Regions from separate parts of the Clostridium sp. HMP27 genome, predicted to be linked through region 1. Evidence: predicted binding sites of a transcription regulator. Region 1 holds the regulator's gene; each other region holds the start of a gene.
The links. Region 1 encodes HrcA, which represses chaperone genes, less so after heat shock. Its sites were predicted from a motif close to TGTTAGCACTCNNNNNNNNNGAGTGCTAACA; they were not measured.
Positions count from the first base shown of each region.

Region 1 (3,295 bases):
TTTTTATCCATCTTATCAAGACCATATGCTAAAGCTGCAGCTGTTGGCTCATTTATTATTCTTAAAACCTCAAGTCCAGCTATTTTTCCTGCATCTTTAGTTGCCTGTCTTTGGCTATCATTAAAATATGCAGGTACTGTAATAACTGCCTGTGATACTTTTTCTCCTAAATATGCCTCAGCATCTGCTTTCAGTTTTTGAAGCACCATAGCTGAAATTTCTTGTGGAGTATGATCTTTTCCATCTATATTAACCTTATGATTTGTTCCCATATGTCTCTTTATGGAAATTATAGTTTTATCAGGATTTGTTATGGCCTGTCTTTTAGCCACCTGTCCTACTAGTCTTTCCCCATTAGCTTGAAAGGAAACAACTGATGGTGTTGTTCTAGCTCCTTCTGCATTTGTTATAACTACAGGCTCTCCACCTTCCATAACTGCTACACAAGAGTTTGTAGTTCCTAAGTCTATACCTATTACCTTTGCCATAGTATTTTTTACCTCCTTATAAATCAAACAATATAATATTTTTATATATGAATATTAAATAGAATTTCTATTTAAATTTTAATTAACAACTTTTACCATACTGTGTCTTATTACTTTGTCTGCTCTTTTATATCCCTTTTGAAATACTTCCACTATTTCATTATTGCCATAATTCTCGTCTTGTATATGCATTACAGCTTCATGATAATTAGGATCAAATCCTTTATCTATACTAATTTCATCTACACCTAATTTTTCAAGAGATCCCTTAAATTGTTTTAGTGTCATTTCAACACCCTTCTTTAAATCTTCAAAACTTCCCTCAGCACTTACAGCTCTCTCTAAATTATCAAGTACTGGAAGCATATATTTTAAAACATCGCTGCAAGCCTCTGTGTATATTCCTTCTTTTTCCTTAGAAGTTCTTTTTCTGTAATTATCATACTCTGCTATTGTTCTTAAAAGTCTTTCTTTCAATGTTTCTAATTCATTACTTAATTTATTATTCTCATTTAAAATATTGGAATTTTTTTCTTTCAATTCTTCTATACTTTCCCCTTCAAATTCTTCGTCAATTTCCTCAAATTCCTTATCCTCTTTTATTTCAGCTTCTTCCAAGGATTCATCTATTTTCATATCTTCTGAAAATATTTTATCTTCATTATTTAAATCCTCTTTTTTAATTTCTTCCATTTGACTGCCTCCGTTTCTTATCTTTATATTTAAGGTAATTTAAATCTAATTTATCTTATATAGTCATCTGTAAGAGTTTTATTTAATTCATTCACCACTGCTGCTAAAATAGAGATAACCTTATCATAAGGCATTCTTGTTGGTCCTATTACTCCTATAGAGCCCAATGGACGCCCTCCAATGCTATAAACCGCAGAAACTATACTGCACTCCTTAGCATCTTCTAAAAAGTTTTCTCCTCCAATTTTAATATCCATACTTTCAGTAGAATTTATTAAATCATTTACTTTCTTCTTATTATCAATTAATGATAAGAATTCCTTAGCTCTTTGTATATCGTTATATTCAGGATAATGAAATATATTAGTAGTTCCCTCAAAATAAATATCTGAAGACTCCATACTATTTAAACTTTCGTATATAACTGGCATAATAGAATTAAATATCTCTTCATATCCAAATAAATCACTTTTTAAATTATTTATAACTTCTAAATTAATTTCTTCTATATTTAAATTACTTAATCTTATATTTAATAAATTATTAATCTTAACTAATAATTCTGTATCTATAGATTTTGTCATCCTTATCAAATTGTTTTTTATTATTCCTCTATCTATAACAATTACAGATAGGATATTATTATTATCAATGTGTATAAGTTGTATAGATTTAATCTTGCCTTTTCTAAATGATGGTGCCTTTACTACTGATGTAAGTCTCGTAAGTTCCGCAAGTAAATATGATGCTTCTTTTATTACTTTATCTATTTCATGTAGTGTAGATTTTATTATATGCTTTTTTATGAATTCTTCTTCTTCATAGGTTACACGGGAAACCTGCATTAATTTATCTACATATAACCTGTATCCTTTGTCAGAAGGCTTTCTTCCTGAAGAACTATGAAGTTGCTCTAAATATCCCATTTCCTCAAGATCAGCCATTTCATTTCTTATAGTAGCAGAACTTATACCTAGATCATACTTTTTAGCTATGGTCCTGGAACCCACAGGCTCTGCTGTATCTATGTAATCAAGTATTATAGCCTGAAGTATTTTTATTTTTCTCTCATCCATTTCCATAATATCACCTCTTTTATTAGCACTCACTCCTGTTGAGTGCTAACTGCTATGATTAAAAAATATCATTATCGAAATCATTTGTCAAATTAATTTAATTTTAAATATTAAAGAAATATAGGTAATTATCCCTTATAAATTAATTTTTAACTATATTTCTTTCAAAATCTCTTCTTTATTACTAATACTTATTGATTTTATTTTAAACAGTTAATATAAAATCACTCATAATCATATTCGAAACCTCTATTCCTCTAGGGGATAGATATAATTTATTGTCTTTTAATATAAGTAATTTATCCTTTAAATATTTATCTATTATTTTCCCATAAACTTCGTATATATTTTTATTAAATCTCTTTTGAAATTCATTTATATCTACTCCATTTATTTTTCGAAGGCCCATAAACATAAATTCTTCCATATCATCTTTTAAAGTATTATGATGAATTTCTAGCTTAACTTTCTCATTATTATTTATTTTTTTTATATAATCTCTTATACTTTCTACATTTTTGTATCTGTTATGATTTATATACGAATGAGCAAATGCTCCGCAGCCAATATACTCATCCAAATTCCAATACACCAAATTATGTATACATTCTTTCCCGAGCTTTGAGAAATTTGATATTTCATATTGATTATATCCATTTTCCTGTAAACTTTTTTTAATCTTTGAATACATTTCTCTTTCTACTTCTTCACTTGGTAAAGTCAACTCATCATTTTCATATTTAGTATAAAACGGAGTCTCTTCTTCAATTATTAAACTATAGCATGATATATGTTCAGGATTTAATTTAATTATTTCTATTAATGTTTCTTCTATTTGTTCTAATGTTTGATTTGGGAGACCAAACATTAAATCTATATTTATATTATCAAAATGAAGCTTTCTTGCCTCCTTATATGTTTCCAAGAAGTCATTTAATTTATGTATTCTTCCAATGCCCTGCAGCAGCTCATTTTGCCATGCTTGAAGCCCTATACTTAATCTATTAACTCCCATTTCCTTAAACCTACAAAGTTTTT
Region 1 covers NZ_JMFY01000017.1:162,430-165,724, reverse strand. The annotation lists gene dnaK (molecular chaperone DnaK) at 1-488, opposite strand, end outside; gene grpE (nucleotide exchange factor GrpE) at 567-1,181, opposite strand; gene hrcA (heat-inducible transcriptional repressor HrcA) at 1,232-2,257, opposite strand; gene hemW (radical SAM family heme chaperone HemW) at 2,463-3,295, opposite strand, start outside.

Region 2 (3,295 bases), on a different contig from region 1:
GTATCGCTATCAGCAAGGTGAAGTCCAAGTCAACCACAAGCGTTTCCTCGGATACACCAAGGATGAAAACAAGCAACTGGTGATTGACCCAGAGGGTGCTGAGGTTGTCAAACGGATTTACAGAGAGTACCTTGAAGGAGCCAGCCTTTTACAGATAGCAAGAGGACTAGAAGCAGATGGTATTCTTACAGCGGCGGGCAAAGCAAAATGGAGACCAGAAACATTAAAGAAGATATTACAGAATGAAAAGTACATCGGAGATGCCCTTTTGCAAAAAACCTATACTGTAGATTTCCTTTCCAAAAAGCGGGTCAAGAATAACGGCATTGTTCCTCAGTATTATGTTGAGAATAGCCACGAGCCCATCATACCGCGAGAAATTTTCATGCAAGTGCAAGAAGAAATGGTCCGACGGGCCAACCTTTATACAGGAAGGAATGGTAAGAAGCGAGTTTATAGCAGTCGATACGCTTTATCCAGCATTGTCTATTGCGGCGAATGTCATGAAATATACCGACGGGTGCACTGGAACAATCGAGGATGCAGATCCATCGTGTGGAGATGCGTTAGCCGCCTGGAAGAAAAGGGTTCTGACTGCATTTCTCCGACGATAAACGAAGAGGTGCTTCAGGCAGCGGTTGTGAAAGCCATCAATGAGGTGCTTGATAGCAAGGACACTTTTCTTTCCACCTTGCAGGTCAACATTGCATCGGTCTTAAATGAAGAACACGATAAGGTCACTGATGATATTGATGCCAAATTGGATGAGCTGCAAAATGAGCTTCTCAGGCTGGCAAACTCCAAAACGGATTATAAAGAAGTGGCGGAAGAGATTTACCGCTTGCGTGAATTGAAGCAAAGTGCACTGGTTGAAAATGCAGAGCGTGAAGGAAAAAGGCAGAGGATTGATGAGATGACAGAATTCTTGAATGAGCAGTCCTACGAGTTGGATGAATATGATGAGCAGCTGGTAAGGAGGCTTATTGAGAAGGTTACGGTGTTTGAAGAGAAAATTACTGTTGAGTTTAAGTCGGGTGTTGAAATAGATGTATGGACATAGCTTTTCTGACCGACCATCAATCAGGAGATGCATTTTTATGGACTAATCTTATTAAATTCAAGAAAGTAGCAAGAAAAATAAGTAATATTAATATTTTGAAAACCAAAGCACATCGGTCATTTTATCCCGATGTGCTTTGGTTTATCTTATTCAACATTAATTGTAATACTATTGTTTGGCTTTTCTACTTTTGGAACTATAATTTTTAGCACCCCGTTTTCAAGTTTTGCTTTAATGGCATCGGGTTTGGAATCTTCTAAGTAAATAGAACGGCTCATAGAATTATAACGTCTCTCCTTGTGAATGAAATTCTTTTTCTTTGTTTCGCTGCTTTCATCTCTAGTAATAGAAATCGTTAGCTTCCCATCATTGAGTTCAACGTTGATGTCTTTTTTATCTACACCTGGCATTTCAGCTTCAATAAGGTATTCTTTGCCATTATCTTCTACATCAACTTTGAAAGTATCATAAGTGAGGGTTCTTCTAAATGGCCAATCATTTGAAAAAAAGTCATCAAGCAAGTTGTAGAAGTCCCCAATACCAGTATTGGTTGAAATTTCTTTGTTTTTTCTGTTAAAAGGTACTAATCCAGCCATAATTAACAACTCCTTTTCGTATTATTTTGTTAGCACTCTATAATGATGAGTGCTAATTATTATATATCATAGAATTGTATTAGTGTCAATACTTTTAAAAAAATATTTAAAACAAATTGAAGTATAATAATAAAACTTAAGAACTGGAAATTTTTTTTGTAAAGGTTTAAAATCACACTTTTACAACATCTTTATGGAGAATCTTTTTATAATCTAATTAGGAGAATATATTATAATTTATTGGGAAACCTAAAAAAATAGTTAGTAAAAATACAAATAATAGGAGCCTTTGAAAATGATTTTTAGAAGAAATAGTTTAAGTTCAAATAAAAAATCAACTTCAGATAGCGTCACCGAGAATCTATCAGCTGAAACAATAGAAAACCTGTTTTCTAACATGGCTGATTTCAACAAGATAAATTTAAACACACCTGGTGGTAACGAATATACTCTTCACTTTTTAAAATCCTTAATCAATGTTGACCAATTAAATTTAACTGTGATTTTGCCATTATTACACGGAAACAAAGGCAGTGTCCCTTTAAGCATTGGTTCTATCGAAGTAACAGAAATAGATACTTTACATAAGGCAATGGAGAATTTACTAACTGGCTCAATATTGATTGAAGATATAGTCCAAGAAAAGTATTGGAGTATAGTAATTCCTAGGGATTTGAGTCGTTCTATTGATACATCTCAGCAGGAAAGCATTTTATATGGGCCAAATGATAGCTTTGTTGAACAAATTGATCAAAATATAACACTTATTCGAAGAAGACTACCTATTGCACAATTAAAATGCAAAGACTTTACAATAGGTTCTATGAGTAAAACAAAGCTTTATTTAATTTATATAGATGGTCTAGTAGATTCTGAAATATTAATAACAATGGAAGAAAAAATTAGAAATATCGATTATGATGTTTTTTTAAATACGTCTGACATAACTTCATTTTTAGATGATAATAAAAACAGCCTCTTTCCGCAATACCAGTTAAGTGATAGACCTGATGTTATTGTTTCAGCTCTTTCATCAGGTAAGATATCACTTATCTTGGACGGAACTCCTTTTGTTATAGCTGCACCTATAACTTTTTTTGAATTATTTCAATCTCCAGAAGACTATGTACATCGGTGGCTAGTAGGCTCTTTTTTAAGAACTATTCGGTTTATTGCTTTTTTAATTACTTTGTTATTAGTTCCAGCTTACGTAGCAATAACTACGTATAATTATGAGATGCTTCCGCTCCAATCATTGATAATCGTACTAACCTACCGGAGTGATGTGCCATTTAACCCAGTGATTGAAGCTTTTCTAATGACTTTAACACTAGAAATTCTAAAAGAAGGTAGTTTAAGAATGCCTTCAAAAATAGGACCAAGTCTTGGAGTCGTTGGGGGTATAGTAATAGGTCAAGCTGCAATAGACAGTGGAATCGCTAGTCCTGTTCTGGTTGTTTGCGTAGCTATTTCCGGATTGGCTTCGTTTCTTGTTCCTAACTATTTAATGACAAACTCTAGTAAACTAATCCAATTCATATTTATTGGATTAGCTGGCTTGTGGGGGTCTTTTGGTATCATTCTTGGATTACTCTTTCTAGGAATTCACTTGAATTCACTTACTTCTTTAGATCGCTCT
Region 2 covers NZ_JMFY01000025.1:59-3,353, forward strand. The annotation lists partial or broken gene DP68_RS12815 (recombinase family protein) at 1-1,060, shown strand, start outside; gene DP68_RS12820 (Hsp20/alpha crystallin family protein) at 1,207-1,656, opposite strand; gene DP68_RS12825 (spore germination protein) at 1,952-3,295, shown strand, end outside.
Region 2: DP68_RS12820 (Hsp20/alpha crystallin family protein) is a predicted target of HrcA. The motif match lies at 1,684-1,714, and genes of this name have one in related genera.

Region 3 (3,295 bases), on a different contig from region 1:
TTGGAAGTGTAAATTACATAGTATTTTTACTTTATTTAGTACCCGGTATTCCCAAAGATGCATTAGCTTATATATGTGGAATTTCAGATATTAGTCTGAAAAATTTTATTATATATTCCACTTTAGGAAGATTTCCTGGAATATTTTTATCTGCCTATTTTGGAGCTAAAATAGGTACTGATAATAAGCTCATATTAATTGGGATAGCTGTAGTTGCAACGGTACTTTTTATACTAGGTGTAATAAAGGGAGAAAAAATAATAAAAAACATGATAAAAAATGAAGAAAAAGAAAAGCCCTAAATCTAGGGCTTTTCCACACGATAGTTACTTTTATAGAATATTATGTAGATTATTGAAAATATAAGTATTAGCACAGCTATGAGTATAGCGCAGTGCATAAAGAATGCTTCAGGAAGTATATTTATAACGGGGTCTTTATCTATATCAAATATCCAGTAATCATTATTGAAGAATATAGCATGAAACGTATTAAAAACCTTGTTAAAGTTAATTGAAAATACTGTAAGTAAAAATATAGGTAAGGAAACTAAAAGCCAAGAACTATATTTAAAAATTGAAAAGTCTTTATATTTATAGCATAGATATACAGCAATTAAATTTAAAAACAGTGATATGTAAAATATTTTATCAACTAAAGAAAATATTTTCTTCACTTCATAAAAGTGTATAATGCCTTCAGGGGAAGCCTTAAAGGAAGGCAGTTTAAACTGTGTATTAGAAGGAGAATATAAAAAGTTTATAAGATAATCATAATTTGTTTTGATTTCGCTCACACTCATATGTACAAATTTTTCTATACCTAGATGGTTTATATCAAAATAATATAATTGTCTGAAGTTCACAGTGATTTTTACGGACAGGGTTATGGCAAATAGTGCTAGTGAAAACATAAAAATAAATTTAAAGAAAATATGAAAATTTTTCATAAAAATGTCACCCCTTGGAAATATTAATTATGTTGTAATAATATTATATAGTTTGAACTGTTTTATTTAAATATAGTATTAGAAAATAAAAGAAAAAGTAAGTAAAATGCCAAAATATATAGATAAATTATAATAATGGGGTATAATTTAACAAAAAGAATAAATAAGGGTAACATTTACATTTGATATTATATATGCTATTCTTTATTATAATAATTGTATTAGCACTCATTGATAGTGAGTGCTAATGATAAAAAATTAATTAATACATCTCAATTTATTTGAGATGATTCATTCTTATAAACATAAATATTTTAAGGAGGGTTTAAAATGAGAATTAGACCACTTGGAGACAGAGTTGTTATCAAAAGAATTGAAGTAGAAGAAACTACAAAGAGCGGAATAGTTTTACCAGGAACCGCTAAGGAAAAGCCACAAGAAGCTGAGGTAGTAGCAGTAGGACCTGGTGGAATGGTTAATGGAAAAGAAGTTGTAATGGAATTAAAAGTAGGAGATAAAATATTATTTTCTAAGTATGCAGGAAATGAAGTTAAAATTGATGGCATAGAATATACAATATTAAAACAGGATGATATATTAGCTGTTTTAGAATAATTTGAAAATATAAATTAACTATTTAGGAGGTAAGTGTAATATGGCAAAGAGCTTATTATTTGGAGAAGAAGCTAGAAGAGCTATGCAGGCAGGTGTAGATAAGCTTGCAAATACAGTTAAGGTTACTTTAGGACCAAAGGGAAGAAACGTTGTTTTAGATAAAAAATTTGGATCACCACTTATAACTAATGATGGTGTTACTATAGCAAGAGAAATCGAACTTGAAGATGCATATGAAAATATGGGGGCACAGCTTGTAAAAGAAGTTGCAACTAAGACAAATGACGTAGCAGGAGATGGTACTACAACAGCTACATTACTTGCTCAAGCTATAATTAGAGAAGGATTAAGAAACGTTACAGCAGGATCTAATCCAATGCTAATCAGACGTGGAATACAAATGGCAGTAGAAAAAGCTGTACAAGAAATTAAAAATATTTCAAAGCAGGTAAACGGAAAAGAAGACATAGCAAGTGTTGCAGCAAACTCAGCAGCTGATGAAGAAATAGGAAAGCTTATAGCAGATGCTATGGAGAGAGTTGGAAACGAAGGCGTTATAACTGTTGAAGAATCAAAATCTATGGGAACTGAATTAGATGTTGTTGAAGGAATGCAGTTTGATAGAGGATACTTAAGTGCATACATGGTAACTGATTCTGAAAAGATGGAAGCAGTACTTGAAGAGCCATATATATTAATAACAGATAAGAAGATAACTAGCATACAGGATATACTTCCAGTACTTGAAAAAATAGTTCAACAGGGAAGAAAGTTATTAATAATAGCTGAAGATATAGAAGGAGAAGCATTAGCAACACTTGTTCTTAACAAATTAAGAGGAACATTTACTTGTGTAGCAGTTAAAGCTCCTGGATTTGGTGATAGAAGAAAAGATATGCTTCAAGATATAGCAGTATTAACTGGTGGAGAAGTTATCACTGAAGAATTAGGAAGAGATTTAAAAGACGTTACATTAGATATGCTTGGAATGGCTGAATCCGTTAAGATTACTAAAGAAAATACTACAATTGTTAACGGAAAAGGAAATAAAGAAGCTATACATGATAGAGTTCATCAGATAAAAGTTCAGATAGATGAATCTTCATCTGACTTTGATAGAGAAAAATTACAGGAAAGACTTGCAAAACTTGCTGGTGGAGTAGCTGTAATCAAAGTTGGTGCTGCAACAGAAACTGAATTAAAAGAAAGAAAGCTAAGAATAGAAGATGCTTTAGCAGCTACTAAAGCCGCTGTTGAAGAAGGTATTGTTCCAGGTGGTGGAACTGCATATGTAACTGCTCTTAAAGAAATGCAGGAATTAACTTCTGATGTAGTAGACATCAAAGTTGGTATTGACATTATAAGAAAAGCTCTTGAAGAACCAGTAAGACAAATAGCTACTAACGCTGGAGTTGAAGGTTCTGTAGTAATAGAAAAAGTTAAAAATTCTGAAGTTGGAATGGGTTATGATGCTTTAAATGATAAATATATAAACATGATAGAAGCTGGAATAATCGACCCAACTAAGGTTACAAGATCAGCACTTCAAAATGCTGCATCTGTAGCAGCTACTTTCTTAACAACAGAAGCTGCTGTAGCTGATATGCCAGAAAAGAATCCTGCTCCAATGCCAGGACCAGGAATGGATGGAATGTATTAATATAAAATATAAGCTGTGGATTAAATCCACAGCTTTATTTTTTATAAGCTTATTTTTACATTATACAAATC
Region 3 covers NZ_JMFY01000021.1:7,048-10,342, forward strand. The annotation lists gene DP68_RS11645 (TVP38/TMEM64 family protein) at 1-302, shown strand, start outside; gene DP68_RS11650 (TIGR01906 family membrane protein) at 305-949, opposite strand; gene groES (co-chaperone GroES) at 1,280-1,564, shown strand; gene groL (chaperonin GroEL) at 1,605-3,224, shown strand.
Region 3: groES (co-chaperone GroES) is a predicted target of HrcA. The motif match lies at 1,169-1,199, and genes of this name have one in related genera.